2 regions of the Dorea amylophila genome follow, and region 1 is predicted to be linked to the other one. Evidence: a T-box and tRNA genes for the amino acid it is inferred to sense, from the RefSeq annotation. Region 1 holds a T-box; the other holds one or more tRNA genes.
The links. A T-box is a leader RNA that pairs with one kind of tRNA and senses whether it is charged. The one in region 1 lies ahead of OCV72_RS07630 (valine--tRNA ligase), so its partner is inferred to be a tRNA-Val.

Region 1 (16,502 bases):
ACAGGAATCCAGCACATCGGAATTCCAACAAAGGACATGGAAGCAACAAAAGCATTTTTTGCAAAACTTGGTTTTGAACCGGCATTTGAGACGGTGAATGAGGGTGCAAAAGTAGCATTCTTAAAATTAGAAAACCTGGTGATCGAGACATATGAATCAGATGAGGCAACGATGAAAGCCGGAGCCATTGATCATGTCGCAATTGATGTAAAAGATATCGAAGAGACATATAAAGAAGTCTGTGCAATGGATCTGAATACGACAAATGACGAGATTCATTTCCTGCCATTCTGGGACAATGGAGTAAAATTTTTTACGATTAAAGGACCTAATGAAGAGAAGGTAGAGTTTAGTCAGTTTCTGTAATTCTTTGTGAAATATAGAGTTTATTAGAAATGCATCAGGCATGTTAATGAAATAACTAAAAATATTTGTTGAAAAGGCAAAAAAAATTGATGCATTTCAACAAAAGGAACTGGAAAGAGAATTGTATATAATAGATGAAAAACAAAAAAATGACAAATGTCATTGAGAAAAATTGTGCACTGTGATATAGTAAACGCAGTTGAACAAAAGAGTTGAGATAGGAGAGCGGATACAAGTAATCAAACGATTGCTTTTAGTCGCGCTCCTTTTTTTGAAAAATAATACAAAATGTAATAGAATAAATTGAAAATATAAAAGTTTGACAAAAGGATGAGAGATGGAAAAATGGATCAGATATTTTATGATGCAGTCGGGAGTAATCCGATCATTGCGGCTGTGAAAAGTATGGAAGATATAGAAAAATGTTGTGCAATAGAAGAGATACAGGTGATTTTTATATTATTTGGAGATGTCTGTTCGATAGACAGGATTGTAAAACGGGTGAAAGATGCCGGAAAGGTTGCGATGGTACATGTAGATCTGATCAGCGGACTCAGCCCGAAAGAAATTTCGGTAGAATATCTGCAAGAACATACAGAAGCAGATGGAATCATATCAACAAAGCCGTCACTGATCAAGAAAGCGAAAGAACTTGGAATGTATACGGTTCTCAGATATTTTCTGTTGGACTCCATGGCATTTGAAAATATCAGACAGCAACAACATATGGTGAGACCGGATTTTATAGAAGTACTTCCGGGTGTGATGCCAAGAGTGATCAAACGGATCTGTGCTTCAGTGAGGACACCGATCATAGCAGGAGGATTGATCACAGATAAGGAAGATGTGATGGCTGCATTATCAGCCGGAGCAATTGCAGTATCATCAACCAATCATCAGGTATGGAAGATGTAATAACTGTATAAGAGAAAACAGAGTATTTAATTGCTTGAGGGAGCAATTTAAATAGAACGCATGCGAAAAAGTAACAAGCAAAATGAAACGAAAAATCAGGAGGAAATGAATATGGCAAAATATGTAATGGCATTGGATGCAGGAACTACCAGTAACAGATGTATTCTGTTTAATGAGAAAGGTGAGATGTGCAGTGTGGCACAGAGAGAATTCACACAGTATTTCCCAAAACCGGGCTGGGTAGAGCATGATGCAGATGAGATCTGGGCAAGTATGCTTGGTGTTGCGGTAGAAGCAATGAATATGATCAATGCAGAGGCAGAAGATATTGCAGCGATCGGTATCACAAATCAGCGTGAAACAACAATCGTCTGGGATAAAGAAACAGGAGAACCGGTACATCATGCGATCGTATGGCAGTGCCGCAGAACATCAGAATATTGTGATTCCTTAAAAGAAAAAGGATTAACAGATAAATTCCGTGAAAAAACCGGACTGGTCATCGATGCATATTTCTCTGGAACAAAGGTAAAATGGATCCTTGATAATGTGCCGGGAGCAAGAGAAAGAGCAGAAAGAGGAGAATTATTATTTGGAACCGTTGAGACATGGCTGATCTGGAAACTGACGAAAGGTGCAGCACATGTGACAGACTATTCGAATGCATCACGTACGATGTTATTTAACATTAATACACTGGAGTGGGATGACGAGATTCTGGAAGAACTGGATATTCCAAAATGTATGTTACCGGAACCAAAACCATCAAGCTGCATCTACGGAGAGGCAGATCCATCTTATCTCGGAGGTCCGATCCCAATCGCAGGAGCAGCAGGAGATCAGCAGTCAGCTTTATTCGGCCAGACATGTTTCAATGCCGGAGAAGCAAAGAATACATACGGAACAGGATGTTTCCTTCTGATGAATACAGGAGAAAAGCCGGTATTTTCTAAAAATGGTCTGGTTACGACCGTTGCATGGGGATTAGACGGCAAAGTAAATTATGCGCTGGAAGGTTCGATCTTTGTAGCAGGAGCAGCGATCCAGTGGTTGAGAGATGAACTTCGTATTATTGATTCTGCACCGGATTCTGAATATATGGCAAAGAAAGTTAAAGATACGAATGGATGTTATGTAGTACCTGCATTTACAGGACTTGGAGCACCACACTGGGATCAGTATGCAAGAGGAACCATTGTAGGAATTACACGTGGAGTGAACAAATATCACATTATCCGCGCAACACTGGAATCACTGGCATATCAGGTAAATGATGTTCTTGTTGCAATGAAAGCAGATTCCGGAATCGATCTTGCTGCACTGAAGGTTGACGGCGGCGCAAGTGCCAACGATTTCCTGATGCAGACACAGGCGAATATCATTAACGCACCGGTAAACCGTCCGCAGTGTGTAGAGACAACGGCAATGGGAGCTGCTTATCTTGCAGGTCTTGCAGTCGGATACTGGGAAAGCAAAGAAGATGTGATCAAGAACTGGGCAATTGATCAGACATTCGAGCCTAAGATTGATGACGAGCAGAGAAGCAAGATGATCAAAGGCTGGAACAAAGCTGTAAAATATGCTTACGGCTGGGCAAAAGAAGATTAAAAACTGAATAAAGACAGGTAATAGGAGCTGTTGCAGCGGTATTGCTTTTTGGTGCTATTCCGTGGTAAAATGACAAAGAAAATAGAACAAGAGGCGTGAGAGAAGAGAGCCTGACAGGATAACCGCATATTCGTGATGCGTTTACTTGTCAGGCTTTTTTTAAAAAAATCATACAGGTATTAGATAAGGAGAGATAAAAATATGTATGATGTGATAATAATTGGAAGCGGAGTCTCAGGCTCGGCAGCAGCAAGGGAGTTGTCCCGTTATAAAGCAAAGGTATGTGTATTAGAAAAAGAAGAAGATGTCTGCTGTGGAACGTCAAAAGCCAACAGTGGAATTGTACATGCAGGATATGATGCAAAAGAAGGATCATTGATGGCAAAGTTAAATGTCCGCGGAAATGCAATGATGGAACAGTTGTCGAAAGAACTGGATTTCCCATTTCAGAGAGTTGGTTCGCTGGTAATTTGTCTGAGAGAAGAAGATATGGATAAATTGCAGGCATTATACGACAGAGGAGTGGCAAATGGCGTGCCGGGACTTCAGATCCTGAACAGAGAAGAAGTGCTCGAAATGGAGCCGAATATTGTAGATAATGTATATGCAGCACTTTATGCACCATCAGCCGGAATCGTATGTCCATTTGGATTGAATATTGCGATGGCAGAAAATGCCTGTGAAAATGGTGTGGAATTCAAATTTGATACAAAAGTACAGAGATTGGAAAAAAAGGATGATATCTGGGAAATTCACACGAATCAGGGTGTATTCAAGACGAAATATGTGGTGAATGCGGCCGGTGTTTATGCAGACAAATTCCACAATATGGTCAGTGAAAAGAAGATACACATCACACCAAGAAGAGGTGATTATTGTCTGTTGGATAAAACAGCAGGCGCACATGTGAGCAAGACAATATTTACTCTGCCAAATGAATTCGGAAAAGGAATTCTGGTTACACCGACTGCACACGGCAATCTCCTTCTTGGACCGACAGCGATCGATATAGAAGAAAAAGAAGGAACGAATACGACAAGAGAAGGACTGGATCAGGTACTTACAAAAGCAGGACAGAATGTAAAAGATATACCGATGCGTCAGGTAATTACTTCATTTGCAGGACTTCGTGCACATGAAGAAGGACATGAATTTATCATAGAAGAAGTAGAAAATGCGAAAGGATTTATTGACTGTGCAGGAATTGAATCTCCGGGACTTACCAGTAGTCCGGCAATCGGTGAGATGGTTGCGGGGATTTTGAAAGAAAAGCTTCATTTGGAAGAAAAAGAAAATTTCATTGCAACAAGAAAAGGAATCCTGGATCCAAATACTCTGACTAAAGAAGAAAGAGTGACATTGATCAAAGAGAAACCGGCATACGGTAATATTATCTGCCGATGTGAGATGATCACAGAAGGTGAGATTATCGATGCAATCCATAGACCACTTGGAGCAAAGTCATTAGACGGCGTAAAGCGCAGAACCAGAGCAGGTATGGGGCGGTGCCAGGCCGGTTTCTGTTCCCCTAGAACGATGGAGATACTGGCAAGAGAACTGAATATTCCGATGTCAGAGATCACGAAATCCGGCGGAAAATCCCAAATTATCACAGGAACGAATAAGGATCAGCTGTAATAGAAAAAGGAAGATAGATTATGAAAACATACGATATAGTAATTATTGGCGGAGGCCCGGCAGGACTTGCGGCGGCCGTATCAGCAAGAGAAAATGGGATTCAGGATATTCTGATCCTGGAAAGAGATAAAGAACTGGGTGGAATTCTGAATCAGTGTATTCATAATGGTTTCGGTCTTCATACATTTAAAGAGGAACTGACAGGACCGGAATATGCCGGAAGATTCATCAAACAGGTAACGGATCTTGGAATCGAATACAAATTACATACGATGGTTATGGACATCAGCCCAGATAAAATTGTAACAGCGATGAACCGGGAAGAAGGATTATTTGAAATACAGGCAGGTGCAGTCATCCTGGCTATGGGATGCCGTGAGCGTTCCAGAGGTGCATTGAACATTCCAGGATATCGTCCAGCAGGCATTTATTCAGCAGGAACAGCGCAGCGGCTGGTCAATATGGAAGGATATATGCCGGGAAGAGAAGTTGTAATCTTAGGCTCTGGCGATATCGGGCTGATCATGGCAAGACGTATGACACTGGAAGGTGCAAAGGTCAAAGTTGTAGCAGAACTGATGCCGTATTCCGGTGGTTTAAAGCGTAATATTGTACAGTGTCTGAATGACTATGATATTCCTTTGAAATTAAGCCACACGGTTGTAGATATCAAAGGAAAAGAAAGAGTTGAAGGAATCACACTGGCAGAAGTGGACGGTAAAGGAAAGCCGATTCCGGGAACAGAAGAAGAATACACTTGTGATACGTTATTACTTTCCTGCGGACTGATTCCGGAAAATGAGATATCCAGAGGTATGGGCGTAGATATGAATCCTGTGACATCCGGACCGAAAGTCAATGAAAGCCTGGAGACTAATATCGAAGGTGTATTTGCATGTGGAAATGTACTGCATGTACATGACTTGGTGGATTTTGTGTCGGAAGAAGCGAAGACTGCGGGAAGAAATGCAGCGGAATATGTGAAGAACTTACAGGCAGATACCGACGATAGAGATAAGCATAGCAGGGAAGAGGCAGCGGAGATTGTATTGAATCCGGTAGAAGGCGTGCGTTATACAGTTCCAAGTACCATTAATCCGGTTCATATGGATGAGAATCTTACGGTGCGCTTCCGTGTGGGCGGTGTATACAAGAACTGTTATGTAAGTGTATATTTTGATGAAGAACGTGTGATACATAAGAAACGTCCGGTTGTTGCACCGGGAGAGATGGAGCAGATTAAACTTACGAAAGAACAGCTTATGAAGTATCCGGGTCTGAAGACAATTACAGTAAAGATAGAGGAGGCGTAGAGGATGGGAACAGTAACAACGAGAGAACTGACATGTATCGGCTGTCCGATGGGCTGCCCTCTGATCGTGACAATGGAAGCCGGTGAAGTGATCAGTGTAACAGGAAATACCTGCAAACGAGGAGACGTATATGCAAGAAAAGAAGTGACTAATCCAACCAGAATCGTAACTTCTACGGTAAGAGTATCCGGCGGTGATGCGGATATGGTATCGGTGAAGACAAAGGAAGATATTCCGAAAGGAAAAATCTTTGAATGTGTGAAAGCACTGAAGAGTGTGGAAGTTCCGGCACCGGTACATATCGGAGATGTACTGGTGAAGGATGTGGCCGGTACCGGTGTGGATATTGTGGCGACGAAAAATGTAGAATCTATATAAAATTTACAACCGCTACAAAATACATAATGGATATGAAATATACAAAATATGTGAAAATTTGCTATAATGGGTTCAGATTTAAAAAGATAAAAATGGAGAGATGATCGTGGAACCATATTATTATAGCAAGATGAACAAAGTACAGCAGGCAGCCTATCATGCAATTCGGCAGGGACTGCTTGAAATCTCAGATTCAATACAGATTCCAGGAATGGAGGCGGAGGAACTTTATAATGTATTCTTCCGCCTGCGTCTGGATCATCCGGAAATTTTCTGGGCAACCGGGTATAAGTACAAGTATTATCCGGATTCGCCCAATTTCATTTTTATCCCGGAATATTTATTTGATAAAAACAAAATAAAGGAACATCAGAAAGCACTGAAGTCCAGAGTAGAAAAGCTCGTAAGACCGGTAAAAGATAAATCCGAATGGGAAAAGGAAAAATATGTACATGATTTCATCTGTGCAAATGTACACTATGATAAATTAAAAAAGTCATATTCCCATGAGATCATCGGACCGCTCGGACAGGGTGTCGGGGTCTGTGAAGGGATTGCAAAATCAGTGAAAGTGCTGTGCGACGCACTCGGGATCTGGTGTATGATCGCAGTCTGCGGTAACAATCCGGAGAAAGGGATCAAATACCGTCATACTTGGAACATTGTGAGAATTGGTGGAAATTATTATCATCTGGATGCGACATTTGACAATACACTCGGAAATGACAAAAAAGAAATCCGCTACGACTATTTCAACCTGGATGATAAAAGCATTTTCAGAGATCATGAGCCGCTGATCGCTCCGGCACCAAAGTGCGAAGAAGGGGACCATTTCTATTATAAAGAGAAGAAACTGTCGTTTACAAAGACAGAAGATGTATATAGAAGAGCATTACAGACCGCAAAAAAAGGAAGAGTATTTACGTTTCACTGGCGGGGCGGTTATCTGACGAAAGCTGTTTTGGAAGAACTTCTGGAGCTGATTCAGAAAGCCGGAAAAGAAAAGCAGAAGAATGCAAGGATCAGTTTGAACTGGCCGCAGGCGGTATTGCGATTTGATTATGTAGAGGATCATGGGGAAGTGGAACCGGAAGTTGTGGTTGAAGAGGCAAATGAAGGAGAGAAAGAATAGTGGATGCATTTGTAATGTTGCAAGAGCTTCTGGAACAGGAACAGTTTGAGCTGATTTTTCCGGAGCGATCAATTTCAGGGCAACCGGATATCCGGCTGGTATATCTGATGAATGATGCGGTGGAAAGCTTTCTTGTATTTCACAATGCCAGAATGACAGGGGAATACAGACCGGACTATGAAGGAGAGATATCGGCATCGATGAGTTTTGAAGATAAGGAGTACATTCTTGTGGTCCATCAGGGAGATTCAGTCGTCACGATATTTTTCGAAGATCTGCTGACAGATGTCCATCTGTATAATTATGGGGAAATCGGACATTTCTGGATGAAGGATTATGAATATCTGCGGCAGCTGGAATACCGTCTGGCAATCATGAGAGACAAGTATGATTATCTGGGAGAGGAATACTGTACACCAGAGGAACGAAAGCTTGCGATGCTGGTGGATTTTCCGCCGCTTAATTACTGCTGTTATCCTGCAGTGCCGGAACAATACATCGTCCCAAGAGTAGAGCCATGGGTGCCGACAGAAGAAGCAATTGCAGTGATGGAGAAACTGGCCGCAGAGGCGGATGATAAAGGATTGCTGAAGATATTAAAGAACTACCGGAAACATCCAAAGCCATATATTGCAAAGAAAATTGCAGCAATGCTTCACCGGAATGCGCATGCAAAAGTGGTCGATCTGTTGGATGAAAAGTTGAGAAAAACAGTTTCAGGCTACAAGAAACGTTCATTTGGAGAAGAGATGGATGTAAGATGTCAGCAACTGATGCACAAGGTGGAAGAAAGAAGACAGCAATTGCAAAAGGAAGGAAAAGATTCTGTTATTTTAAGAGAAGAACCATTCGAGATTGCAAAAGACAGTATCGGTTATCAGATTCATCTGATGATCTGGGAGAAGGGAATCTTAAACAGGAAAGTGAAAATAGAGAGTTATTCGCTGGAAAAGAAAAAAGAATAGCAGATGCTTGTCCGCATGCCAGTATTAAAAATGGGCATCCACACCGGATGCCCAAAAGGAAAAAAGTTATGAAAAAGAAAAATGATATATATAAACTCGGTTGTTAGCTTTTATTAAATAACCGAAGGATTTTTTAGGCGAAGCCAGATCAGATAAAAGTTGCTTCATATTTCTGATACCTGAGTGACTTCTTTGTTGTTGATGATTATATAATACATGGCAAATGTTTCTAATTTGTGTTATAGAGCTAAAGAAAATATGAAAAATCTTAAGATAATCTGTAGGAAATCTAAAGTGAGTAATAAGACTTCCGATAGAAGAGGTTGAGAAAGTGTTAGCACAGTAAAAGCCCAAAAATTATCCCTGTGTAACTGCTGCTCTGCTGAGTTTATTCAGCTTTCTGATAGATCAGGCGGCTATCACCGCTTTTCAATGTAGTATGCCCACAGCATGTGAAGCCTAATTTGGCGAGCAGATGCTGCATCGGGATATTATCATCGTGTGTATCAATCTTAATATTCGGAAACTGTTCATAAGCCCAGTTCAGGCAGAAGGTGGCAATGCCTTTCGTGTCCGGTGCTGTGGCAACTCTGTGAACAACGGCATAAGGGCAGGAATTCAACCAGGAACCGTCAATGTTCAGATAATCGGGATCTTCTTCCGGATGAAAATAGAATACACCGCCAATCCGTTCCCGGTCATTTGCCCGGATGATACAGACATGTAAGCAGCCGGAACGGATGTCCTGTGTAGTCAGTTCTAACGGAGGATAGTTGTCCTTCCACTGGTCAGGGTTTCCATGTTCTTTCATATATTCCCGGGCATAGGCATAGATTGCAAGGATATCCGGGAGGTCATTCATTGTCGCTTTTCTGATCTGCATAAAAATCTCCTTTATATATAAAGCGTTCGTTTATTTTCGTAATTGTGGGAATATCTCGATACTCCGTTCCAGAATTCCCTTCATGTATGCAATCGCAGTGCCATAATTTGTGATCGGGATATCTGCATCATCGGCACATTTCAGGCGGTATTTCATCTCACGCTCGTTCAGCATACATCCACCACAATGGATGATCATCTTATATCGGGTCAGATCCAGAGGAAATTCGGTTCCGCTGGTAAATTCAAAGGATACGTCTTTTCCGGTATATTCGCATACCCAGCGAGGCAGTTTGACAGTACCGATATCGTCACACTGACGATGGTGGGTGCAGCCTTCGCTGATCAGAATGGTATCTCCGTCTTCCAGTGTGTCTAATGCACGTGCGCCTCTGACAACGGTTTCCAGATTCCCCTTGTATCTTGCAAAAAGGATAGAAAATGAAGTTAAAAGGATATCAGAAGGTGTATCTTTGTCAACTTCTTTAAATGCCTGACTGTCGGTGATCACAAGCGCAGGTTTTTTGCCCAGTGAGTCCAGAGTGCTCTTAAGTTCCGTCTCTTTTACCACAATGGCAGTTGTACCGGCATCGAGAAGATCACGGATCGTCTGCTGTTGCGGAAGAATCAGTCTTCCCTTTGGTGCCGCCGAGTCGATCGGAACCACCAGCACGACAAAATCCCCGGGTTTTACAAGATCACGCACAATGAATCTGGAAGAATCCTCAGAAGGAACCAGAGATCCGAGCCGTTCCTTCAGTTCATGAATATGAAGATGTTCGGTGGTATTGGTCCACAGAATATTTTCCAGAGGAATCTTATATTTCAGGTGTGTGGATACGATCATTTCCTGGTGTACATGTTCGGATACCAGATCAGCTTTATTGAGGACGAGCAGGAGAGGAATTTTTTTATCCTGTATACGTGTAAGAATTGCATTGTCCTGTGGGGTGATTCCGGTGGTTCCATCAACTACAAGTACAGCAATATCTGTCTTGTTCAAGACCTGATAGGCTTTCTGGATACGAAGTTTTCCGAGTTCTCCTGTGTCATCGAGACCTGGAGTGTCAATCATGACAACCGGACCAAGCGGAAGTAGTTCCATGGCTTTGAACACCGGATCGGTCGTGGTTCCGCGTACATCGGATACGATTGCCAGATTCTGTCCGGTAAGTGCATTGATCAGGCTTGATTTTCCGGCATTACGCCTGCCAAAGATTCCGATATGTGTACGTTCTGAAGAGGGTGTGCTGTTTAAACTCATGATGTATTCCTCGCTTTCTGACAGCTATGTGTAAAGCTGACCATATAAAAATGTTAAAACTGTATGAATCTGCGGTATTGTTCAATGATTAAATATTCAGGGAATCTCCACGGTCTGTTACAACCTGATATCCAACGGATTTCATCCGCATTTCCAGACAATGTCTGCACTGGGCGGATTCATCTCCGGTACAGATCTTATTATCATATAGAAGATAATCTTTCCGGACTTCCGTCGGTGAGAGATTTGGCATTACAACATTGGCTCCGGCAAGGATTCCGAGTTCACGTCCTTTCGGATGGATGGTTCCAAGTGCAGTTGTGGCCGGAAGCAGAACCTTTGGAATCATCAGACGAATCAGACCAAGCATATATAAGGTAAGCTCCAGTGTTCCCGCAGCTTCTCCGGCAAATGGGGTATCATGGTGTGGGATGAACGGACCGATTCCAATCATGTGTGGATTCAGTTCTTTCATGAAAAGCATATCTTCTGCCAGATATTCCGGTGTCTGATAAGGCGATCCCACCATGAATCCGCAGCCGACCTGATAACCGATGTCCTTTAAGTTACGCAGACACTGCTGTCTGTGTCTGGGACTAAGATTTGATGGATGAAGCTGTCTGTAATGTTCGTGATTATAAGTTTCATGACGCAGAAGATAACGGTCGGCGCCTGCATCGAAGTAAGCCTGGTAACTTTCTTTTGATTTTTCACCGATGGAGAGGGTGATGGCGCAGTCGGGATATTGCTCTTTGATCATTCGGATCAGATGGATGATGCGTTCATCTGTATAATAGCCGTCTTCTCCACCTTGCAAGACAAAGGTACGGAAGCCAAGGTCATATCCTTCTTTACAACAATTCAGGATGTCTTCTTCTGACAGACGATACCGGTGTGCGTTTCCATTGCTTTTCCGTATGCCGCAGTAGAGACAGTCATTTTTACAATAGTTGGTAAATTCGATCAGTCCGCGCACGTAGACGTCGTGTCCGTAATAGCGGTGGCGCTCTTTGCGTGCCAGGGAAAAGAGATATTCGGAAAGTTCCGGAGTGCGTCCCTCGATCAGTGTGATCCATTCTTCTTTGGTAAGTGTATGTTCCTTGTGTAATTTATCAATGAAACTTTTTTGATTTTGGTTATCTGTATTCATTTATAGTTGTCCTTTAATTGCTGGTTGTTGATAATCATCTCCATATAGTATATCATACTAATTAATAAGAGTAGACAATAAATTCATTGGAAACTTTGGAATGTAGTGTGGCAGCATAAATAAAAAGGAAAGGAAACAAATTATGGGAATCGGCAAAAGAATATTAAATGTACTGATCGGACTGTTGTTTATCATAAGTGTAACGGTATTGGGATCAAGTTTTCTGGCGAAAAAGGTATTGGTGGATGCAATCAGTCAGGCAGGAGTCGATACTGCAATTTCACACCGGATGATGGATGCTGTATTCGGTTATGCAGGAGCGGATGATACGGAATGGATCGCAAAGATACAGAACAAGATCGAGAAAAACGGAGAAGTACAGGCAATTACACAAAAGGTCATGAACGAGATAACAGAGGATCTTTCCAGCGGAAAAGCGTACAAAGACGTAGATGTAACAAAAGAACTGAATCGGATTCTGGATGACAGTATGCAGGAAATTAAGGATACGAATCCGGAATTAAATGACGATATGCTGGCAATGATGAAACAGCAGTTGAAAGAAGAACTGGTTGATGTGCAGGATGTGCTGAACAGCTATGCTTCAAACCTGTATGATAATATGAACGATACCAGTACGGTGCAGGGAAAAGTTGCAAAGCTTTATACCATATTATTGTCTATGCCGTGCCGTGTGGCAGCGGGAGCAGCAATCCTGATTCTTGCGGTTCTGACGATTCTACTGGGCTATCCAAGATACAGAGGTCTCTTTTCACTTGGTGTAGAAGGTCTGATCTGCGGTGCTATCTTTGCGCCGGGAATCGGACTTATGGGAAATAAGGTACTCAGCTTACTGACGGACAGAATACTTGGACGTACGATTGATGTGAATTTGAAGGCATTCCTTTGGATGGGATGTATCTCTGCCGGAGCAGGAGTGGTATTCCTGCTTGCAGGGCTGATCGTGAGCTGGAAAGATGACAGATAAAAATCCAAAATTTTGAAATATGGAATTGCATGTTATAAAAAGACATGTAAAGCTGCATTAAAGATTGAAGAATAGGAGCTGATTCAAACATGGAAACACAACATATCATCCACAATTTCGAACCAATCTACAATGAACATTCCAAAATCCTGATGCTCGGAACCATGCCGTCTCCGAAATCCCGTGAAGTCGGCTTCTACTACGGCCATCCAAGAAACAGATTCTGGAAAGTTGTATCGGATGTCTGTGGAGAAGCGTATCCGGAGACAAGAGAAGATAAGATTACATTTGCATTAAGAAATGGTATTGCAGTATGGGATGTGTTGGCGGGATGTGATATCAAAGGAGCAGATGACAGCAGTATCCGCAATCCACAGCCGAATGATATGAGCAGGATACTTGAATGTGCTGATATCAAAGCAATCTTTACGACGGGAACGAAAGCGTTCCAATTATATAAGAAGTTCTGTTATCCGAAGACTGGGATTATGGCAATCGGGTTACCATCCACCAGTCCGGCAAACTGCAGAACATCGTATGAGCAGCTCTATGAAGCGTATTTTGAAATCAGAAAATATCTGGAATAAGGAGTCAGATATTTTCTGATATCAAAGCAAGAGAGGATATAGTATAATGGATAATCTGGTGTTTAGTTTAAATGCAACAGTTCCCATTTTCTTAATGATGGTATTGGGACTGTTTTTCAATAAGATCGGGTGGATGGACGAAGAGTTTGCCAATAAGATGAACAAATTCGTCTTCCGGATACCACTGCCGGTATTATTATTCGGCGATCTGGCGGTCGTAGATATCAAGGAAGCGTGGGATACGAAATTCGTAATTTTCTGTTTTATTATTACATTGATCAGTATCACGATCGCAATTGGAATCTCCTGCCTGTTGAAAGACAGAAGCATCCAGGGAGAATTTATCCAGGCGGCTTACCGGAGCAGTGCGGCGCTTCTGGGAATCGCATTTATCCAGAATATCTATGGTAATTCCGGACAGGCACCATTGATGATCATAGGAAGTGTACCGCTTTATAATATTATGGCGGTGGTTGTGCTGTCATTTTTCAAGCCGGGACAAAAAAGCATGGACAAAGCACTGGTTAAGAAGACACTGATCGGTATCATTACGAATCCAATCATCATCGGTATTGCAGCAGGTCTGTTATGGTCGGCGCTGAAACTTCCGCTGCCGGTGATCTTACATAAAGCGGTCAGCAGTATCGGCGGCGTAGCAACACCGATGGGACTGATGGCAATGGGAGCAACCTTTGATATTAAGAAAGCGTTTGGCAAGATCAAACCGACCGTGATCGCCGCATTTATCAAATTAGTGGGATTTGTAGCAGTGTTCATGCCGCTTGCAGTAGTAATCGGATTCCGAAGAGAGAAACTGATCGCAATCTTAGTCATGCTTGGTTCAGCAACCACGGTCAGCAGTTATGTCATGGCTAAGAATATGGGACATGAAGGTGTCGTGTCATCAAGTGTAGTTATGCTGACGACGATGTGCAGTGCATTTACGTTAACGGGATGGCTTTTCATCATGAAATGTTTCGGTCTGGTGTAACTCCTTAAGAGTTTCTGAAAAATCCCTAAAATCCTTGACAAATGGGGATTCGATGGCTATCATATTCAGTAGTTTATACGTAAAGGCATTGATGAAGAGGAGTACACGTAAGTTCGTCCATACCAGAGAGAGTGATCCATCGGCTGAGAGACACTTAAGGAATACGAGACGTAGGAAGGTAGCTTCGGAGCCGGATGAGTGAACCTGAGACATATGATAAGACGGTAGTAGTTCATCCCGGAGTCGTTCCCGTTAAAGAATAAGATGAGATATATGGGGAAGAGTTTTCCTGTATAATGAAGGTGGTACCGCGACTACAATCGCCCTTTACGTAATGTAAAGGGTTTTTTCATGTAATAAAAAAATGTGAAAAAAGTGTGAAATGAGGAGGAAACTATGAGCGAAAACCTGGAAAAGACTTACAATCCCAAAGCGATTGAAGCAAAGTTATATGAAAAATGGTGTGATAACAAATATTTCCACGCCGAAGTTGACAGAAGTAAGAAACCATTTACCACAGTAATGCCGCCACCGAACATTACAGGTAAGCTTCACATGGGACATGCCCTTGATAATACACTGCAGGATATTCTGATCCGTTATAAGAGAATGCAGGGATACAATGCACTCTGGATTCCGGGAACAGACCATGCAGCTATCTCGACAGAAGTTAAGGTTACAAACCAGTTAAAAGAAGAAGGAATTGACAAGAAAGAATTAGGAAGAGAGAAATTCCTGGAAAGAACATGGCAGTGGAAAGAAGAATATGCCGGAACGATCGAGGGACAGCTTAAAAAATTAGGTGTATCCTGCGACTGGGACAGAGAGCGTTTTACAATGGACGAAGGATGTTCCAAGGCGGTAGAAGAAGTATTCATCAAATTATATAACGAAGGATATATTTACAAAGGTTCCAGAATCATCAACTGGTGTCCGGTATGTAAGACTTCTCTTTCTGATGCAGAGGTTGAACATGAGGAGCAGGACGGATTCTTCTGGCATATCAAGTATCCAATCGTTGGAACAGACGACTATTTGGAGATCGCAACGACACGTCCGGAGACATTACTTGGAGATACTGCGATCGCAGTTCATCCGGATGATGAAAGATACAAAGACATCGTAGGAAAGATGTGTAAACTGCCTCTGACAGACAGAGAAATCCCAATCGTTGCCGATTACTATGTAGACAAAGAGTTCGGAACAGGTGCGGTTAAGATCACACCGGCACATGATCCGAACGACTTCGAAGTTGGAAAACGCCACAACCTGCCAGAGATTAACATCATGAACGATGATGCAACGATCAACGAGCAGTACGGTGGAAAATACGCCGGAATGGACCGCTACGAAGCAAGAAAAGCGATGGTAGCTGATCTGGAAGAGCAGGGATATCTGGTAAAAGTGGTTCCACATTCTCATAATGTAGGAACACATGACCGCTGTCACACAACCGTAGAGCCAATGATCAAGCAGCAGTGGTTCGTTAAGATGGAAGACCTTGCAAAACCAGCGATTGAAGCGATCAAGAACGGCGACTTAAGATTCGTTCCGGAACGTTTCAATAAGATCTATCTGCACTGGCTTGAGAATATCCGTGACTGGTGTATTTCCCGTCAGATCTGGTGGGGACACAGAATTCCGGCTTATTACTGCGACGAGTGTGGTGAAGTAGTAGTTGGACACGGCGCACCGGAGAAATGCCCGAAATGCGGATGCACACATTTTACACAGGATGAAGATACACTGGATACATGGTTCAGTTCAGCACTGTGGCCATTCTCAACACTCGGATGGCCGGATAAGACAGAGGATCTGGATTACTTCTATCCGACAGATGTTCTGGTAACAGGCTATGATATTATCTTCTTCTGGGTAATCCGTATGGTATTCTCAGGATATGCACATACTGGAAAAGCACCGTTCCATACAGTATTTATCCATGGTCTGGTCCGTGACTCACAGGGACGCAAGATGAGTAAATCCCTTGGAAATGGTATCGATCCGCTGGAGATCATCGATCAGTATGGTGCAGATGCACTTCGTATGACATTAATGACAGGTAATGCACCTGGTAATGATATGCGTTTCTACAATGAACGTGTAGAAGCAAGCCGTAACTTTGCAAATAAAGTATGGAATGCTTCCAGATTTATCATGATGAATCTGGGCGATAAAGAACTGAAAAAACCGGCTGATTTTACTGTACGTCCGGCTGACAGATGGATCATGTCCAAGTGCAACAATCTTGTAAAAGATGTAACAGAAAATATGGACAAGTTTGAACTTGGTATCGCACTTTCCAAGATATACGACTTCTTATGG
Region 2 (16,502 bases), on a different contig from region 1:
AGCCACGTTTCCGATATGCTTTTCTCGTTGCAACAGCAACAATATAATTCACGTCTTTTCTGCTGCCGTTTACTGCAAGTTCGTACGGATTCAGATGCAGCATCGCCTGTATCTCCCCGTCTTCTTCTACCACATAAATCTGATTGTCTTTTACTTTTTCTTCGTAATAATAGTCAACAAAGTCTTTGCTGTCTTCTGAAAACACTTCTTCGTACAGTTTTCTTGTATTCAGCTTTTCTCCTGTTTCCAGTTTTCTTATTTTCATTTTGATTTTCCTTCCCAACAAGTTTCTTATCTGTCCTGCGCTTTCATACATCCGCCGCATCCGGCACATCCGCCTTCTGCTGGTCCGACTCTGTAACTGTAATTAGCAATCGTATCCAGACTTGCAATTGCCTGAGAAGAAATACCTTCTCCCGTTCCGGTAAATCCAAGTCCTTCCTCCGTTGTTGCCTTGATGTTCACCTGTTCAACTTCAATGTGCAGTGCTTCTGCCACATTTTTTCTCATCTGTTCAATGTGCGGTGCCATCTTCGGGCGCTGTGCGATGATCGTTGCATCGATATTGCCGATCACATATAATTTTTCATCAATTAATTTCCCTACTTCTTCCAGAAGTTTTATGCTGGACGCTCCCTTGTACGCCGGATCGGTATCCGGAAAGTGCTTTCCGATATCTCCAAGCGCCGCCGCCCCAAGAAGTGCATCCATGACCGCATGCAATAATACATCTGCATCCGAATGACCAAGAAGTCCCTTTTCATAAGGGATCTTTACTCCGCCAAGTATCAGATCTCTTCCGTCTACTAATTTATGTACATCATAGCCCATACCTACACGCATATATTATTCTCCTTCCTTTGTTTCTGTTTCTGCTTCTTCTGTTTCTGCTTCTTCTGTTTCTGCTTCTTCTGACTGTTCTTCCTTATCTTTTAATTGTCCCATCACACTGTCATCTTGATATTCCTTTTTTATAAGCTTTGAACCATATTTTCCAAGCCAGAAGATTCCTATGATCACAAAAACAACCCCGGCTCCCGCATAAAACACATAATTGTCCGGATGATTCTTCAGCGAATCCACTAAAAGTTTTCCTCCCAGATAAGTTATATACGCCCCGGCAAGCGAACGAATGATCAAACTGCTTCTTGGTACCATATTCCTATCCCTCCTGTTTCTATACATCACATGTAATGTATTATAGACGATTTTGCTTTTCTTGTATACTTCGATATATAAAATTAAACAACAAAAAAAGAACCGGATACTTCCGACTCTCTTGCTGTGTTACGATATATAGAAATGCAGCAAACCTGCCACAGGCAGCTTGTTCCGCATACGTTGGCACAAAAATAGCGGGAACTGGATTTGAACCAGCGACACCACGGGTATGAACCGTGTGCTCTAGCCAACTGAGCTATCCCGCCATAATCAGTAGCGGGAACTGGATTTGAACCAGCGACACCACGGGTATGAACCGTGTGCTCTAGCCAACTGAGCTATCCCGCCACAACCAATTTTAGAAAATGTATGGGACCAATAGGGCTCGAACCTATGACCCTCTGCTTGTAAGGCAGATGCTCTCCCAGCTGAGCTATGATCCCATATATTTTGTCGTCTCTCTCGAACCGACTTCGTTAGTATAGCATTGGTTTTTTGGAAAGTCAACTGTTTTTTTGATTTTTTCAAATTTTTTCTACAATTTCTTCTATAACCGGAATAATTCAAAATCGCTGTGCGTTAATCTGATTCAAAAAAAGCCCCGCAAACACAAGGCCTGCGGGGCATTTTTGAAAATATTATACGATTCCCTGAGCTGTCATAGCATCTACGACTTTTTCAAATCCTGCAATGTTAGCTCCGGCAACATAGTTACCTTCCATTCCGTAACGTTTTGCAGCATCGTCCATGTTGTGGCAGATGTTTACCATGATGTTCTTCAGTTTTGCATCTACTTCTTCGAATGTCCAGCTCAGTCTCTCGCTGTTCTGTGACATCTCAAGTGCAGATGTAGCAACACCACCGGCATTTGCAGCCTTACCAGGTGCAAAGATTACACCATTCTCCTGCAGATACTGTGTTGCTTCTAATGTAGTAGGCATGTTCGCACCTTCGCATACAGCTACGCATCCGTTAGCAACTAACTGTTTTGCATCTTCAAGGTGAAGTTCGTTCTGTGTAGCACATGGAAGAGCAAGGTCAACCTTAACAGACCATACACCGCGTCCTTCATGATATTCTGAATTAGGACGGTAGTTCTTGTACTCTGTCAGTCTTGCACGTTTTACTTCTTTGATTTCTTTTAATGCTGCAACGTCGATTCCGTCCGGATCATATACCCATCCTGTAGAATCACTTGCTGTTACAACTTTCGCTCCAAGCTGCTGAGCTTTCTGGATTGCATAGATTGCAACGTTACCAGCTCCGGAAACTGCAACTGTCATTCCCTTGATGTCTTTTCCGTTGATCTTTAATAATTCTTCTGTTAAGTAGAGAAGTCCATATCCTGTAGCTTCTGTTCTTGCTAAAGATCCGCCGTAGCTTAATCCTTTTCCTGTCAGAACACCTTCATACAGGCCTCTGATTCTCTTGTACTGACCGAACATGTAACCAATCTCTCTTGCACCTGTTCCGATGTCTCCTGCAGGAACATCTGTGTCAGCTCCGATATATTTGCAAAGTTCTGTCATAAAGCTCTGGCAGAATGCCATTACTTCTCTGTCTGATTTTCCCTTAGGATCGAAGTCAGAACCACCTTTACCTCCGCCGATCGGAAGTCCTGTCAGTGAGTTCTTGAAGATCTGCTCAAATCCAAGGAATTTGATGATACCAAGGTTTACAGATGGGTGCAGACGTAATCCTCCTTTGTATGGTCCGATTGCGCTGTTAAACTGTACACGGTATCCTGTATTAACCTGAACCTGTCCTTTATCGTCTACCCATGGAACACGGAATTTGATCTGTCTTTCAGGTTCAACAAGTCTTTCAAGAAGAGCGTCTTTTCTGAATTTCTCCTCGTTAGCCTCTACAACAACTCTTAATGACTCTAATACCTCTTTTACTGCCTGGTGGAATTCTGGCTCTGCAGGATTCTTAGCTACTACTTTCTCTAGTACTTCATCAACATATGACATAGCTTTCTACCTCCTAAAATAATATACGTATCCTTTTCAAAAGCGTCCCTGTCCAACAATTTGTCCAAATACTGCGATCCAGCCGCCGGCTGTTTTTTCTACACGCTTTGGAATAAAAAAAGCAGATGACTTACGCCATCTGTTTTTCCCTGACGCCTTTGTCCTTTACTATTGTAAAGCAAACAAGTGTATCTGGCAAGATATTTTTTACAGTTTTTATTATTTTTTGCAACTTTTTACAAAACCCTTGCAGATTTTGCAAGGGTTTTGTGCTTTTTCTCATGTTTTATTCATTTTTATGAAACAGATTGCGCTCTAAATTGCATTTATTATAATACAAGGATGTCAATTTTCATCTCATCACCGGAAGTCTCAGACACCTGAACATTCATTATTTGAAGTATTTTACTCCTGATTCGAAGATCTTCATATCCTGTTCTCCGTAAATGTTCATTGCCACACTTCTGTTTCTTCTTTCTGAATGCGCCATCTTACCAAGTACACGTCCGTCCGGGCTTGTAATACCTTCGATCGCACAGTAAGAACCGTTGACATTCCATTCTTCGTTCATTGTGATATTTCCTTCCGGATCACAGTACTGTGTTGCAACCTGGCCATTTGCGAATAACTTGTCCAGCCATTCTTTATTTGCAACAAATCTTCCTTCACCATGAGATGCAGGGTTGGTGTATACTCCGCCAAGTTCTGCTTCTCTGAGCCATGGAGATTTGTTCGTTACTACTTTTGTATAGACCATCTTGGAGATATGGCGGCCGATCGTGTTGTATGTAAGTGTCGGTGAATCCGGCTGCTGTCCTGTAATCTCTCCACTTGGTACCAGACCAAGCTTGATCAGAGCCTGGAATCCGTTGCAGATACCAAGTGCCAGTCCGTCACGCTCATTCAATAATTTTTCTACCGCTTCTTTCATCTTCGCATTCTTAAATGCTGTTGCGAAGAATTTTGCTGATCCGTCCGGTTCGTCACCTGCACTGAATCCACCTGGGAACATGATGATCTGTGACTGTTCGATCGCTTTTTCAAATACTTCTACAGAATCAACGATATCAGATGCACTCATATTTCTGAATACTTTTGTGATCACCTTTGCTCCTGCTCTTTCGAATGCTTTCGCACTGTCATATTCACAGTTTGTTCCAGGCATTACCGGGATAAATACGGTCGGCTGAGCGATCTTGTGGTCACAAATATAAATATCTGATGTATCATATAATCCTGTCTCCACCTTCGCATCCTGTCCTTCCGCTCCGGAATTGGTCGGGAATACTTTTTCCAGTGTTTCTTCCCATGCAGATACTGCCTCTTCTAATGCGATCTTCACATCTTTATATTCGATTGCCGCATTATCTGTCACTTCACCGATCACGGTATAGGTAATTCCAAGTTCAGACACCTTATCTGCAGGTACTTCTGCAATGATATCTCCGAATGCCGGTGCAAATAAATCTCTTGCATCTACATTATGCTCAATCTTCACACCCATGCCGTTACCGAAAGCCATCTTGCTGACTGCTGCCGCGATACCATGTCTGTCTAATGCATAAGCTGCTACGATCTTGCCGCTGTGGATATCTTCGGTAAACTTACCATACTGATCCATAACCTTTCCGTATACAGGAATATCGTAATTATCCGTCTCAATGCGAAGCCATACAAGTTTATCTCCGGCTTTCTTAAGTTCCGGTGAAATAATGTCTTTCTCTTTTGCAATGTCTACTGCGAAAGATACCAGTGTCGGCGGTACATCAATGTCTTCAAACGTTCCTGACATACTGTCTTTTCCACCAATAGAAGGAAGTCCGTATCCAAGCTGTGCACTGTAAGCACCAAGAAGTGCCGCAAACGGCTGGCTCCATCTGTGTGGATCTTCTGTCATACGACGGAAGTATTCCTGGAATGTGAAACGGATCTTGCTGTAGTCACCGCCTGCTGCTACGATCTTAGCGATAGATTCTGTCACTGCATAGATTGCTCCGTGATATGGACTCCATGTTGACAGATACGGATCGAATCCGTAACTCATCATACTTACAGTATCGCAGTCTCCTGTTAATACCGGAAGTTTTGCCACCATTGCCTGTGTCTCTGTCTTCTGATATTTTCCACCATGCGGCATGAATACAGAAGCCGCTCCGATCGATCCGTCGAACATCTCTACCAGACCTTTCTGTGAGCATACATTCAGGTCTTTTAACATACCAAGCCATTTTTCTCTTACATCTTTCACATCTTCTCTTACAAGGATACTGTCTTTTCTGTTCGGGATGTCAACTGCTACCGTTGTCTCCTGGTGTGCTCCGTTGGTGTCAAGGAATGCACGTGAAAGATTTACAATCTCTTTTCCTCTCCATGAAAGTACCAGTCTTGGATCTTCTGTTACAACTGCTACTTTTGTTGCCTCCAGGTTCTCTTCGGATGCATATTTCATGAATTCATCTACATCTTTTGGATCTACAACAACTGCCATACGTTCCTGTGATTCAGAGATTGCAATCTCTGTTCCGTCAAGACCGGCATATTTCTTAGGTACTTTATCAAGATCGATCTGAAGTCCGTCTGCAAGTTCTCCGATAGCAACGGATACTCCGCCTGCACCGAAGTCGTTACATTTCTTGATCAGCTTGCTGACTTCTTCTCTTCTGAATAATCTCTGGATCTTTCTTTCTGTCGGTGCATTACCTTTCTGCACTTCTGCCCCACATGTTTCGATGGACTCTTCTGTATGTACTTTGGAAGATCCGGTTGCTCCGCCGCAGCCGTCACGTCCGGTACGTCCGCCAAGAAGAATGATGATATCTCCAGGATCCGATGTCTCTCTGATAACCGCACGTCTCGGTGCTGCTCCAAGCACTGCTCCAATCTCCATACGTTTTGCAACATAATTCGGATGATAGATTTCTTTTACCGCTCCGGTTGCCAGGCCGATCTGGTTACCATATGAACTATATCCATGGGCTGCTTCTCTGACCAGTTTCTTCTGTGGAAGCTTTCCTTTTAATGTATCCTTTACAGATGCGGTAGGATCAGCGGCTCCTGTAACACGCATTGCCTGATATACATAAGTACGTCCTGACAATGGGTCACGGATAGCTCCTCCAAGGCAGGTAGCAGCACCACCGAATGGCTCGATCTCTGTCGGATGGTTATGTGTCTCGTTCTTAAAGTTTACAAGCCACTCTTCTTCCACTCCGTCTACCTCGATTGGAACAACGATACTGCATGCATTGATCTCATCAGACTCTTCCTGATCCTGTAACTTTCCTTCACGTTTTAATTTTCTCATTGCCATCAGTGCAAGATCCATCAGGCAGACAAACTTATCTTCTCTTCCTTTGAAAATCTCACTGTGGTCAGCGATATACTGTTTATAAGTTGCTTCCATCGGCTCTCTGTAATCACCATCGCCGAACGAAACATCTGTAAGTTCTGTCGAGAATGTTGTATGACGGCAGTGATCTGACCAGTAGGTATCCAGAACACGGATCTCTGTCATAGAAGGATCTCTGTCTTCTTCTGACGCAAAATAATTCTGGATATGCTGGAAATCCTTAAATGTCATGGCAAGTCCGAGAGAATCGTATAATTCTTTCAGTTTGCTTTCTTCCATATCTTTAAATCCGTCAAAGATCTTTACATCTGCCGGCTCATCGAATACAGTAACCAGTGTCTCCGGTTTTTCTTCCTGTGCTTCTCTGGAATCTACAGGGTTAATACAATGCTCTTTGATTGCTTCGAATTCTTCATCCGAAACAGTTCCGTTTCCACCATGGATCACGTAAGTAGTCGCAGTGCGGATTACCGGCTGCTCGTCTTCTTTGATAAACTGAATACACTGCACAGCGGAATCTGCTCTTTGATCAAACTGTCCCGGAAGAAATTCTACGGAAAAGATCTTGCTTCCTTCTTCTGCCTGAAATTCTTCTTTATATAATGTATCTACAGGTGGCTCAGAAAAGATGCCGTTACATGCTTTCTCAAATGTCTCATCCGATACGTTTTCCACATCGTAACGGATCAGTACACGGACGCTGTCTACGTCTTTGATTCCAAGATAGCTTCGGATCTCGGTCTTAAGTTCCTTTGCCTGTACATCAAATCCTGATTTTTTCTCCACGTACACTCTTTTTACATTGCTCATAAGTAATCCTCCACAAATGAATTTTTACACATTTTCTATTGTTAGTATAACACAACAATCATTATTTAATACAATTAATATATCTAAACACTTTTATAATTCACACTTATTAATCAACTTTTTTCTCTTCCTTTTTGCAATTATTTTTTCCCAAAAACAATACAATCCATATCAGAAGCAGCACTCCACCAAACACTTCACTGATGCGGATCACCATATCTGAAAAGAATCCCTCCGGCAGCATCCGTATCATATAATCCGTCTCCGGGTCGAATACCCACAGATTATTGGTAAAAAACAGCTTATGAAAAATCGTAAAACACGTTGTAAAATCTACACAGAATGCAATCCCCAGCAGTACGCCTATGACCAGCCAGGCACTCAGTGCGATCGAATATGTTCTGAAATACAGTCTCTTCCAGTCTTCTTCCCGTTTTCTCAGTACCGCCAGTATAACTGCTGCCACAGCCAGACAGATTACTCCGACTTTCATTCCTCCCAGGAACAGATTCCTGACATCACGCATATGCAGCCGGTCTCTTTCATTAAAGAAATCCTGCTCTCTTCCTTCCACTGTCGTCACAACCGACAGCTCCTCCTCTTTCCCGATCAGATAATTCATCATATGTTCTGTCACATACATGACATGGTCTATGCTCATATCCAGATCTTCCGTCACTTCATAGCGTTGATATTCTTTTTTATAAAACCTGTAATTACTGTCTCCATATACGGCCAGCCATATACTAAATATCAGTGCCGCCATCACTGCACACATCATGGCCGTAACAGATATGATCGTTGTTAACTTCTTCAAGTCTTTTTCCTCCTGCTTTTCATTATTATAACACTTCTATTTATAAATACGGTTGTAATTTTCTTTCATTTCACTTATAATACAGTTAAGATTCATTAGGAGGACTTATCATGGATATTAACTATGAATTATATAAAGTATTTTACTATGTAGCTTCCACCTTAAGCTTTTCGGAAGCCTCCAAGCAATTGTTCATCTCACAGTCGGCTGTCAGCCAGTCCATCAAGGCACTGGAGAAGAAGCTGGATCAGACCTTATTCATCCGGAGTACCAAGAAAGTCCGTCTTACTACCGAAGGCGAGATCCTTCTGCGCCACATCGAACCGGCGATCAGCCTGATCAAGCGCGGCGAAAGCCAGCTCCTCGATGTCGGCGCACGCGGAGGACAGCTTCATATCGGAGCCAGTGACACGATCTGCCGGTATTTTCTGGTACCTTATCTGGAACGTTTCCACCGGGAATTTCCCGGAGCGCATATCAAAGTTACCAATGCGACATCCATTCGCTGTGTAGAACTCCTTGAGACCGGACAGGTGGATCTGATCGTTGTCAATTCACCGAATGCTTATCTCGGGAATGTTCCGAATGTAAAAAAAATCAAAGATTTTCAGGATGTATTTATCGCAGACAAGGCATTTGAGGAATTAAAAGGAAAGAAGCTCTCTTTCAAAGAACTTCTGAACTATCCGATCCTTATGCTGGACAGAAAAAGTACGACCAGTGAATATCTGCACAATCTGTTTCTTCAGAACCAGCTGGATCTGGTTCCGGAGATTGAACTCAGCAGTAATGATCTTCTCATTGACCTTGCCCGCATCGGACTTGGAATTGCATTTATTCCGGATTTCTGCCTTTCTCAAACCTCCGATTCGGATTCGCTTTTCATTGTCGAGACAAAAGAAGTACTTCCGGAAAGGGAGCTTGTCATCGCATATAACGAGAAAGTCCCGATATCCAAGGCCGCGCAGGAATTTTTATCTTATTTTTAATACATCTTTCGGATGCATGACGGAAAATACCATAGGAGCATATGTTCCTCATGGTATTTTTCTTTTTAATGCTGCTTATTTCGTATCTGTCTGTTCTTCCGCCTTCCAGAATTTTGCAATCTTTTCTTCAATATTTTCACTGTTACAGATCTGGAAATCATTCCACTCCCTCGGGAACACCTCCTGGCACTGTCTGTCCATAAACCGGTCATCCAACAGTGTGATCACACCTCTGTCCTGATCGGTCCGGATAACTCTTCCTGCGGACTGTAACACCTTATTCATCCCCGGATACAGGTAAGCATAATCGAATCCATTCAGATTCTTCCGGTCGAAATAATACTTTAAAAGTTCCCGTTCCAGGCACACTTGCGGAAGTCCTGTCCCGATGATCATTGCCCCGATCAGTTTATCTTCCGTCAAATCAATTCCTTCTGAAAAGACACCACCCATCACACAGAAACCGATCAGGCTGTGTGTTCTTTCCTGTTCGAATTTTTTCAGGAATTCTTCCCGTTCCTGCTCCGTCATATATTGGGACTGTACTACAACTTCAATCTGTTCCTGTGGCAATTCCATGAATACTTCCCAGACTTTTTCCAGGAATCGATAAGACGGAAAAATGCAATATAATTTCCTGTTCTTCCTTTTATCACATGCATCACGTATTCTGCATACTTCCGGTACATCTCCGGTCCTCGCCTGGTATACTTCGTGCTGACATCATTTCCCAGAAGCAATAATCTTTTGCCTGGTTCAAATGGAGATTCCGCATAGATTGCATAGTCTTCCTTTGTTGTAGATAACAGTTTTTTATAATAATTGATCGGAAGAAATGTTGCCGAAAATAATATCGTACTATTTGCTTTCCCCATATATTCCTGCAGACATCCTGCCGGATTGACACAGAACAGATGAAGGTAAAACTTTCCTTCTTCACTAAGTTCTGAATAGATCAGATAATTTTCATCCTGCCGGTCATGAATATATATGAAATTACGGATACCAAAGTAAAACTCCAGCACCTCTTTCCGTATCACTTCATCTCTACAGTCTTCTATAAACTCTTCCAGCTTCGTCATCAAAGACAGAAGCTTAATATACACATGTGACACACTGTTCAGTATCTGGCAGCCATCACATTCTCTTTTCAATTCCAGAAGCTGCTTATTGCAGCTCTCCAACGCCGAGACAAGTTTCGGTTCCCCGTATTTTACCAGCTTTTTGATCTTCAGAAAATCCTCCTTGCAAATACTGCTGCTGTACATCGTCCTGCCGCGTTCCACCAGATTGTGTGCCTCATCGATCAGAAACAGGTATTCTCCTTTGACGCCGTCTCCGAAAAAGCGTTTCAGATGTGCATTTGGATCAAAAACATAATTATAATCACATATAACTGCGTCTACCCACTGTGATACATCCAGTGCCATTTCAAATGGACATACATTCCATTTTCTTGCCTGTTCTTCCAATACTTCCCGGCTCATCTCGTCTGTCGATGTGAGCAGTTCATAAACGGCATCATTTACACGGTCAAAATGCCCTTTTGCATATGGACACACATCCGGATTACAGATGGTTTCTTCACAGAAACAGATTTTTTCTTTTGCCGTCAATGTGATGACCTTCATCTTCAGATCCTGTTCTCTCAGAATCGCGAATGCCTGACTTGCCACCGTTCTGGTAATCGTCCTGGCCGTCAGATAAAAAATCTTTTCTCCCAGTTCTTCCCCGACAGCTTTCACCGCCGGAAATACGGCCGCCATCGTCTTGCCGACTCCGGTAGGTGCCTGGATGAATAATTTCTTTTTTCTTAAAATGGTCCGATATACAGACTCAACCAGTTTCTTCTGTCCATCTCTGTATTCGAATGGGAATTCTACGGTTTTAATGGAAGCATTTCTCTTTGCTCTCCATGTCATCTGGTATCTTGCCCATTTTTCATATTCAGATACCAGCTTTTCGAACCATTTTTTAAGTTCTGCCCGGGTATATGTCTCCCGGAATCTGCGGATCTCTTCGGTATCCAGATTACAATACGTCATCTGCACTCCGATCTCTTCCAGATTATTTTGTTCTGCATAAATATATGCATAGCATTTTGCCTGTGCCAGATGCAAAAGCTGTGGCTCTTCCAGACGTTTCAGATCTTTAAATACACCTTTGATCTCGTCGACCACCACACGCTTCGGAAGTTGTATGATTCCGTCCGCTCTTCCTTCTACACTCAGGATAAATCCATCACACGGGATCTGATATCTTAACGGAACTTCTGCACGGTACTCTGCCCCCTGCTGTCTCTGGATTTTCCGATGTATGCGGCTGCCCTGCTGCATGGCATCCTTATCTGCCCCTCCGGTCCGGTTGTCAATATCTCCATGTCTTAATATAAATTCCACCAGATTCCGCACCGAAATGCGGATACACGGCTGTTCCAGATTCATGATCTGCTTTCCCCCAATCGTTCTTCATACATCGATCGAATCGCTCCCGTCATCCCTGCGATCACATCGATCACCGTCATGATATCTCCGCTCCGATTCTTCTGGTAAGCGTGGTAGCTTCCCTGGATACAATAGCTGAGCATCACATTCATTGCTGTATCTTCTTTCAATTCCGGGTATTTTTCAAAGATCATCTGCTTGATGCTCCACTCGATACTATCCGCAAAATGATTCGCCTGACTGCCGGAAAATAAAATCGCCGTCAGGGAATTCTGCGATACATAAGCCATCAGAAGTTCCCGTGCAAACTCTGCCGGATGCTCCAGCAGATATTCCGGATGCTGGATACTGTTCGCAATCGACTGTACTACTTCTTCTTCCATCGCATCTGACAAATCGTAGATATCTTTATAATGCGCATAAAAGGTAGACTTATTAATCCTTGCGCTTTCACATAGTTCTTTTACTGTTATCTTTTCCAAAGGTTTCCTGGAACGCAGTTCGATAAATGCGTTCTTGATTCCCCGCTCTGTTTTCTCAATTCTAAGATCCATCTTACCTCCCATTTCCCAACATTTTCTCATATTCGTCGGTTATCCATCCTTTCGTCGGTTTTGTTGGTGGATACCTCCTCGCATTTTTCTTATAATATAATTATAAATCAAAAAAGCAACTACTGTCCATTATCTTTTCGACAGTTGATCTTTTACGTTGCATTTTCACGGAGGTTAATATGGATTTTTACGGATTTTACACAGGAAAAATATTCGACGCTTATGAATTTCTCGGCGCACACCCGGACAAAGACGGAACCACATTCCGTACCTTTGCACCTGCCGCATCACGCATTACAGTCATTGGGGAATTTAACGACTGGCAGGAATGGGAACTGAACAAAACTTATGACGGCAATTTTTGGGAATGCTATGCCAAAGGTGCAAAGCCGGGCATGATGTACAAGTACCGCATCTACAGACAGGACGGAAACTGCGTAGAGCACTGCGATCCTTACGGCTTCGGCATGGAACTACGCCCGGCCTTTGCTTCCATCATCCGCGATCTGTCCCACTATAAATTCAAAGACAGCAAATGGATGCAGAAGCGTTCGGTATGCAAGGACAAGCCGCTGAACATCTATGAACTGCATTTCGGATCATTTAAAAAGCCTTCTGAAAAAGCAGACGACTGGTATACTTATGTGGAAATGATCGATATCCTGATTCCTTATCTGAAAAAAAATGATTACAATTATATTGAGATTATGCCGCTCAGCGAACATCCATGTGATGAATCCTGGGGATATCAGAACACCGGATTCTTCAGTCCGACCGCCCGCTACGGAACTGCCGAAGAACTGATGAAATTCATTGATGCCTGCCATAAGAATGACATCGGTGTCATCATGGATTTTGTACCGGTACATTTTGCCGTTGATCACTATGCACTGTCCGACTATGACGGAACTGCACTCTATGAATATCCACACCAGGATGTCGGTGTCAGCGAATGGGGCAGCTGTAACTTTATGCACTCCAGAGGCGAAGTCCGAAGCTTCCTTCAGTCTGCTGCAAATTACTGGCTAAGTATCTATCACGTAGACGGAATCCGCATGGATGCCATCAGCCGTATCATCTACTGGCAGGGCGAACCTGCAAGAGGTGTTAACAATAATGCGGTGGATTTTATCCGTGAAATGAACCGCGGATTAAAGACAATGCATCCGACAGCCATGCTCTCCGCCGAAGATTCCACCTCTTTTGAAGGTGTCACAAAACCTGTAGATCAGGGCGGACTTGGATTCGATTACAAATGGGATATGGGCTGGATGAACGATACACTTGACTACTTCCGCACCGCACCGGAATACAGAAGCCGCGATTATCACAAGCTTACCTTCTCCATGATGTACTATTATAACGATGATTTCCTTCTTCCGCTTTCACATGACGAGGTGGTTCACGGAAAGGCAACCATCGCCCAGAAAATGCATGGAGAATACGAAGAGAAATTTCCACAGGCGCGTGCGTTCTATATGTATATGTACGCACATCCGGGAAAAAAATTAAACTTCATGGGTAACGAGATCGGCCAGCTCCGCGAATGGGATGAAAAGCGTGAGCAGGACTGGGATATCCTGAAGTATCCGATACACGATACTTTCCACCACTTCATGCAGGAACTGAATCATCTGTATCTGACAACTCCTGCTCTTTCTGCCAAAGATTATGAGAATACAGGATTTCAGTGGCTGGACTGCCATCAGGAAGAGCGCTGTATCTATGCGTTTGAAAGAACAGATGGAAAAGATCGTATCGTTGCTGTCTTTAATTTCTCGAATGAGGATCAGGAAGGATATGAGCTTCCAATAACGGATGCAAAGGAACTGGAAGTGATTCTGGCTAGTGATGATGTAACATTTGGAGGAAGTAAGAAGTATACGAAGAAGAAAGTGAAGGTTACGGATGGGAAAGCTGTGCTGGATCTTTCGGCGTATTCAGCAGTGTATTTTGGGATTTAATTTATTAACGGGAAAGCGGCCTCTCAATCCTTGAAGGAAACAATAGATAAGGCTTCTTGTTCAGGTTCCATACCATAAGAAACACTAAGAGAGTCAGAATCACCTAAAAGCAAAGGAACTACGCTCAAACTCGGCGTTCGCCTCAAACACGTTCGCTTCGTTCCTTTAACGGTGCTTCTGACTCTCTAATTGTTTCTAACGGCATTCCACATTCACAATAATCCTTATCTATTGTTTCCTTCAAGTCGTGACTGGCAGCGGATTGTTAATAACTTAAATACCAAATTTCTGGATTTCCTTATTCACCCGGTTTCTCAACATGATCAAATACATATCCGACTTCGGATACCGCTTAAATGTCAATGGCTCCGCCAATTCACCTTCGATTAGTTCCATCACATGTTCCCTGCTGGTCAGGGATTCCAAAAGTTCCAGTGCCCGCAGATCTGTCAATGCTTCATAATGAACCATCATCCGGATAGATTCTTCCGGATTTCTGTCCGCACCCGGATATACCAAGAATGGATCCCCCGAAGGGAACGCATTTCCTGCGTCTGTCACTTCATATGGATTGATATGTTCTATCGAGAACTGACTGTTATAAAAATTATATCCCCAGTGGAGAATTCCGATAATCTTATATTTATAAAGCTGGACTCCATATATTCTGTTTCTTGCGGACGGCATAGACATGAATCGGTTGCTCACTTCATAAAACTGGCCGGTACAATAATAAGTCCACATATCTGTCAGCCCATGTTCCAAAAATTCTTCGATTTCATTGTTTCCCGGAATTGGCTTATCAATTAGCCCATGACGGTAGAATTCATAACTTGACAATGCGTCAAATGTATGGAATCCATCCAGCATATTTCCCAGAGATTCTTTTGCCGCACGGTAGCTTCCCAGATGCTCTTCTCTCGGTTCATCCGAAATATGGAAATATGTAACCTGATCAATGTTCCATTCTTTTAATTTTTCAATTAGTTGTGGAAGAAAAGCCTTCAGGAATCGGGTATATTCGCCAACTGCCGGGGTATGCCATCCAAAGATCTTTTCTTCTTTTCCGTCTACTTCTGCCACAACTTTCGGTGCATACTTTGCTCCCCATTGAGAGAAAAGATGTGACATTTCATAATACTCTATTCCGCATTTCTTACAAAGATCGATCCATCTCTTCAGTTTTGAAAAATCAAAACGGTATTCTCCTTTTACCACCTCAACTTTTATCAGCTGAGTCGTTGTACGTTCCAATCCGACAGCCGTATCAAGCGGAGATGTAAAAAGCGGAGTCAGCATCATATTACAGCCGCGCTTTACATATTCCTTGAAATAATTCTCCAGTATTTTCCAATGTTCCTCAGAGAATACATCTACATGATAATAATCGGCAAGGCAGTCTGCATGCATCCATTCTGTGTGCATAATCTTCTGCTTCGGAAGTTCCACTCCAATCACCGTTACTCTCTGCTTTGCGGACGCTACAACGTCTCCTTCTTTTTTCAATCGAAGCTCTATTTCATAATTTCCCGGTGCAATATCTTTCGTCACTTCAATATCAATCCAAAGGCTTCTCCATTGATTCGAGCACACGATTACTTTTCCATCTTTCACGTCCCGCAAAAGATCTGGATACAATCCAGGCTCTGTCCGCAGATAATTATCATCTACAATTCCATTCGTCGCTCTTCCTACCGGAACCTGCTCCACCGTTCTGACTCTGATATAGTCTTTCAGTGGTGATACTACTTCCACATCCAGTCTCTCCCGCATAAAAAAGTCTCCGGTATATGCTGCCTGAAAAGATACTGTTTCACCCCAAAGAGCACTCAACGTCTGACATTCCATCTGGTATACCGGTTCTTCATCCTGAAATACCTTTGCCAAAGAGCTTAAAAGCTTCATTTTGTATGTTATTTTCTTCTGTTCAAACATAACCTTCCTCCCCTTATTACTTTATACCACTCATTGTCATTCCTTTTACAAATTGCTTCTGGAAGATAACAAATATAATGATCATCGGCATCATCATCATAGATGCGGCCGCCATCGTTGCCGACATATCTGCCACTCTCTGCGTATCAAAAATTACCAATCCTAACGGCAGCGTCATTTTTTCCATATCATTTAGCATCAATAACGGATTCAGATAGTCGTTCCAGTTCATCATTGCTGTGAATATTCCGATTGAACCAATGGCTGGTTTTATATTCGGAAGTATTACACTCCAATAGATTCTGAACGGTCCGGCACCATCTATCTTAGCCGCTTCACACAGACTGTCAGGTACATCAGCAATAAATTGCCTTGCCATGTAGATTGAAAATGCACTGATCAGTCCCGGCACAATCAATGCTCCAATCGTGTTAAATAAATGCATTTCCTGAATCATCAGATAACGCGGAATCATGGTTACCTGTGGCGGCACCATCATCGTTGCC

Region 2: it encodes a tRNA-Val, which carries the amino acid that the T-box ahead of OCV72_RS07630 (valine--tRNA ligase) is inferred to sense. The anticodon was not compared.

What each region holds. Positions count from the first base shown of each region.
Region 1 is NZ_JAOQJW010000010.1:6,870-23,371, forward strand. Features, by position in the region: gene OCV72_RS07560 (VOC family protein) at 1-366, shown strand, start outside; gene OCV72_RS07565 (glycerol-3-phosphate responsive antiterminator) at 712-1,281, shown strand; gene glpK (glycerol kinase GlpK) at 1,393-2,889, shown strand; gene OCV72_RS07575 (NAD(P)/FAD-dependent oxidoreductase) at 3,091-4,527, shown strand; gene OCV72_RS07580 (NAD(P)/FAD-dependent oxidoreductase) at 4,548-5,840, shown strand; gene OCV72_RS07585 (DUF1667 domain-containing protein) at 5,844-6,218, shown strand; gene OCV72_RS07590 (transglutaminase domain-containing protein) at 6,325-7,350, shown strand; gene OCV72_RS07595 (DUF3878 family protein) at 7,350-8,315, shown strand; gene OCV72_RS07600 (GNAT family N-acetyltransferase) at 8,704-9,198, opposite strand; gene hydF ([FeFe] hydrogenase H-cluster maturation GTPase HydF) at 9,229-10,461, opposite strand; gene hydE ([FeFe] hydrogenase H-cluster radical SAM maturase HydE) at 10,550-11,611, opposite strand; gene OCV72_RS07615 (GAT domain-containing protein) at 11,754-12,599, shown strand; gene OCV72_RS07620 (DNA-deoxyinosine glycosylase) at 12,689-13,186, shown strand; gene OCV72_RS07625 (AEC family transporter) at 13,233-14,177, shown strand; T-box leader at 14,257-14,508, shown strand; gene OCV72_RS07630 (valine--tRNA ligase) at 14,574-16,502, shown strand, end outside.
Region 2 is NZ_JAOQJW010000019.1:53,251-69,752, forward strand. Features, by position in the region: gene OCV72_RS12260 (GNAT family N-acetyltransferase) at 1-265, opposite strand, end outside; gene ispF (2-C-methyl-D-erythritol 2,4-cyclodiphosphate synthase) at 292-843, opposite strand; gene OCV72_RS12270 (hypothetical protein) at 847-1,158, opposite strand; tRNA gene OCV72_RS12275 (tRNA-Met) at 1,354-1,427, opposite strand; tRNA gene OCV72_RS12280 (tRNA-Met) at 1,436-1,509, opposite strand; tRNA gene OCV72_RS12285 (tRNA-Val) at 1,532-1,604, opposite strand; gene gdhA (NADP-specific glutamate dehydrogenase) at 1,800-3,134, opposite strand; gene OCV72_RS12295 (phosphoribosylformylglycinamidine synthase) at 3,526-7,293, opposite strand; gene OCV72_RS12300 (TIGR01906 family membrane protein) at 7,403-8,110, opposite strand; gene OCV72_RS12305 (LysR family transcriptional regulator) at 8,221-9,099, shown strand; partial or broken gene OCV72_RS12310 (helicase C-terminal domain-containing protein) at 9,175-11,543, opposite strand; gene OCV72_RS12315 (TetR/AcrR family transcriptional regulator) at 11,540-12,097, opposite strand; gene glgB (1,4-alpha-glucan branching protein GlgB) at 12,277-14,061, shown strand; gene OCV72_RS12325 (DUF4091 domain-containing protein) at 14,335-15,996, opposite strand; gene OCV72_RS12330 (carbohydrate ABC transporter permease) at 16,013-16,502, opposite strand, start outside.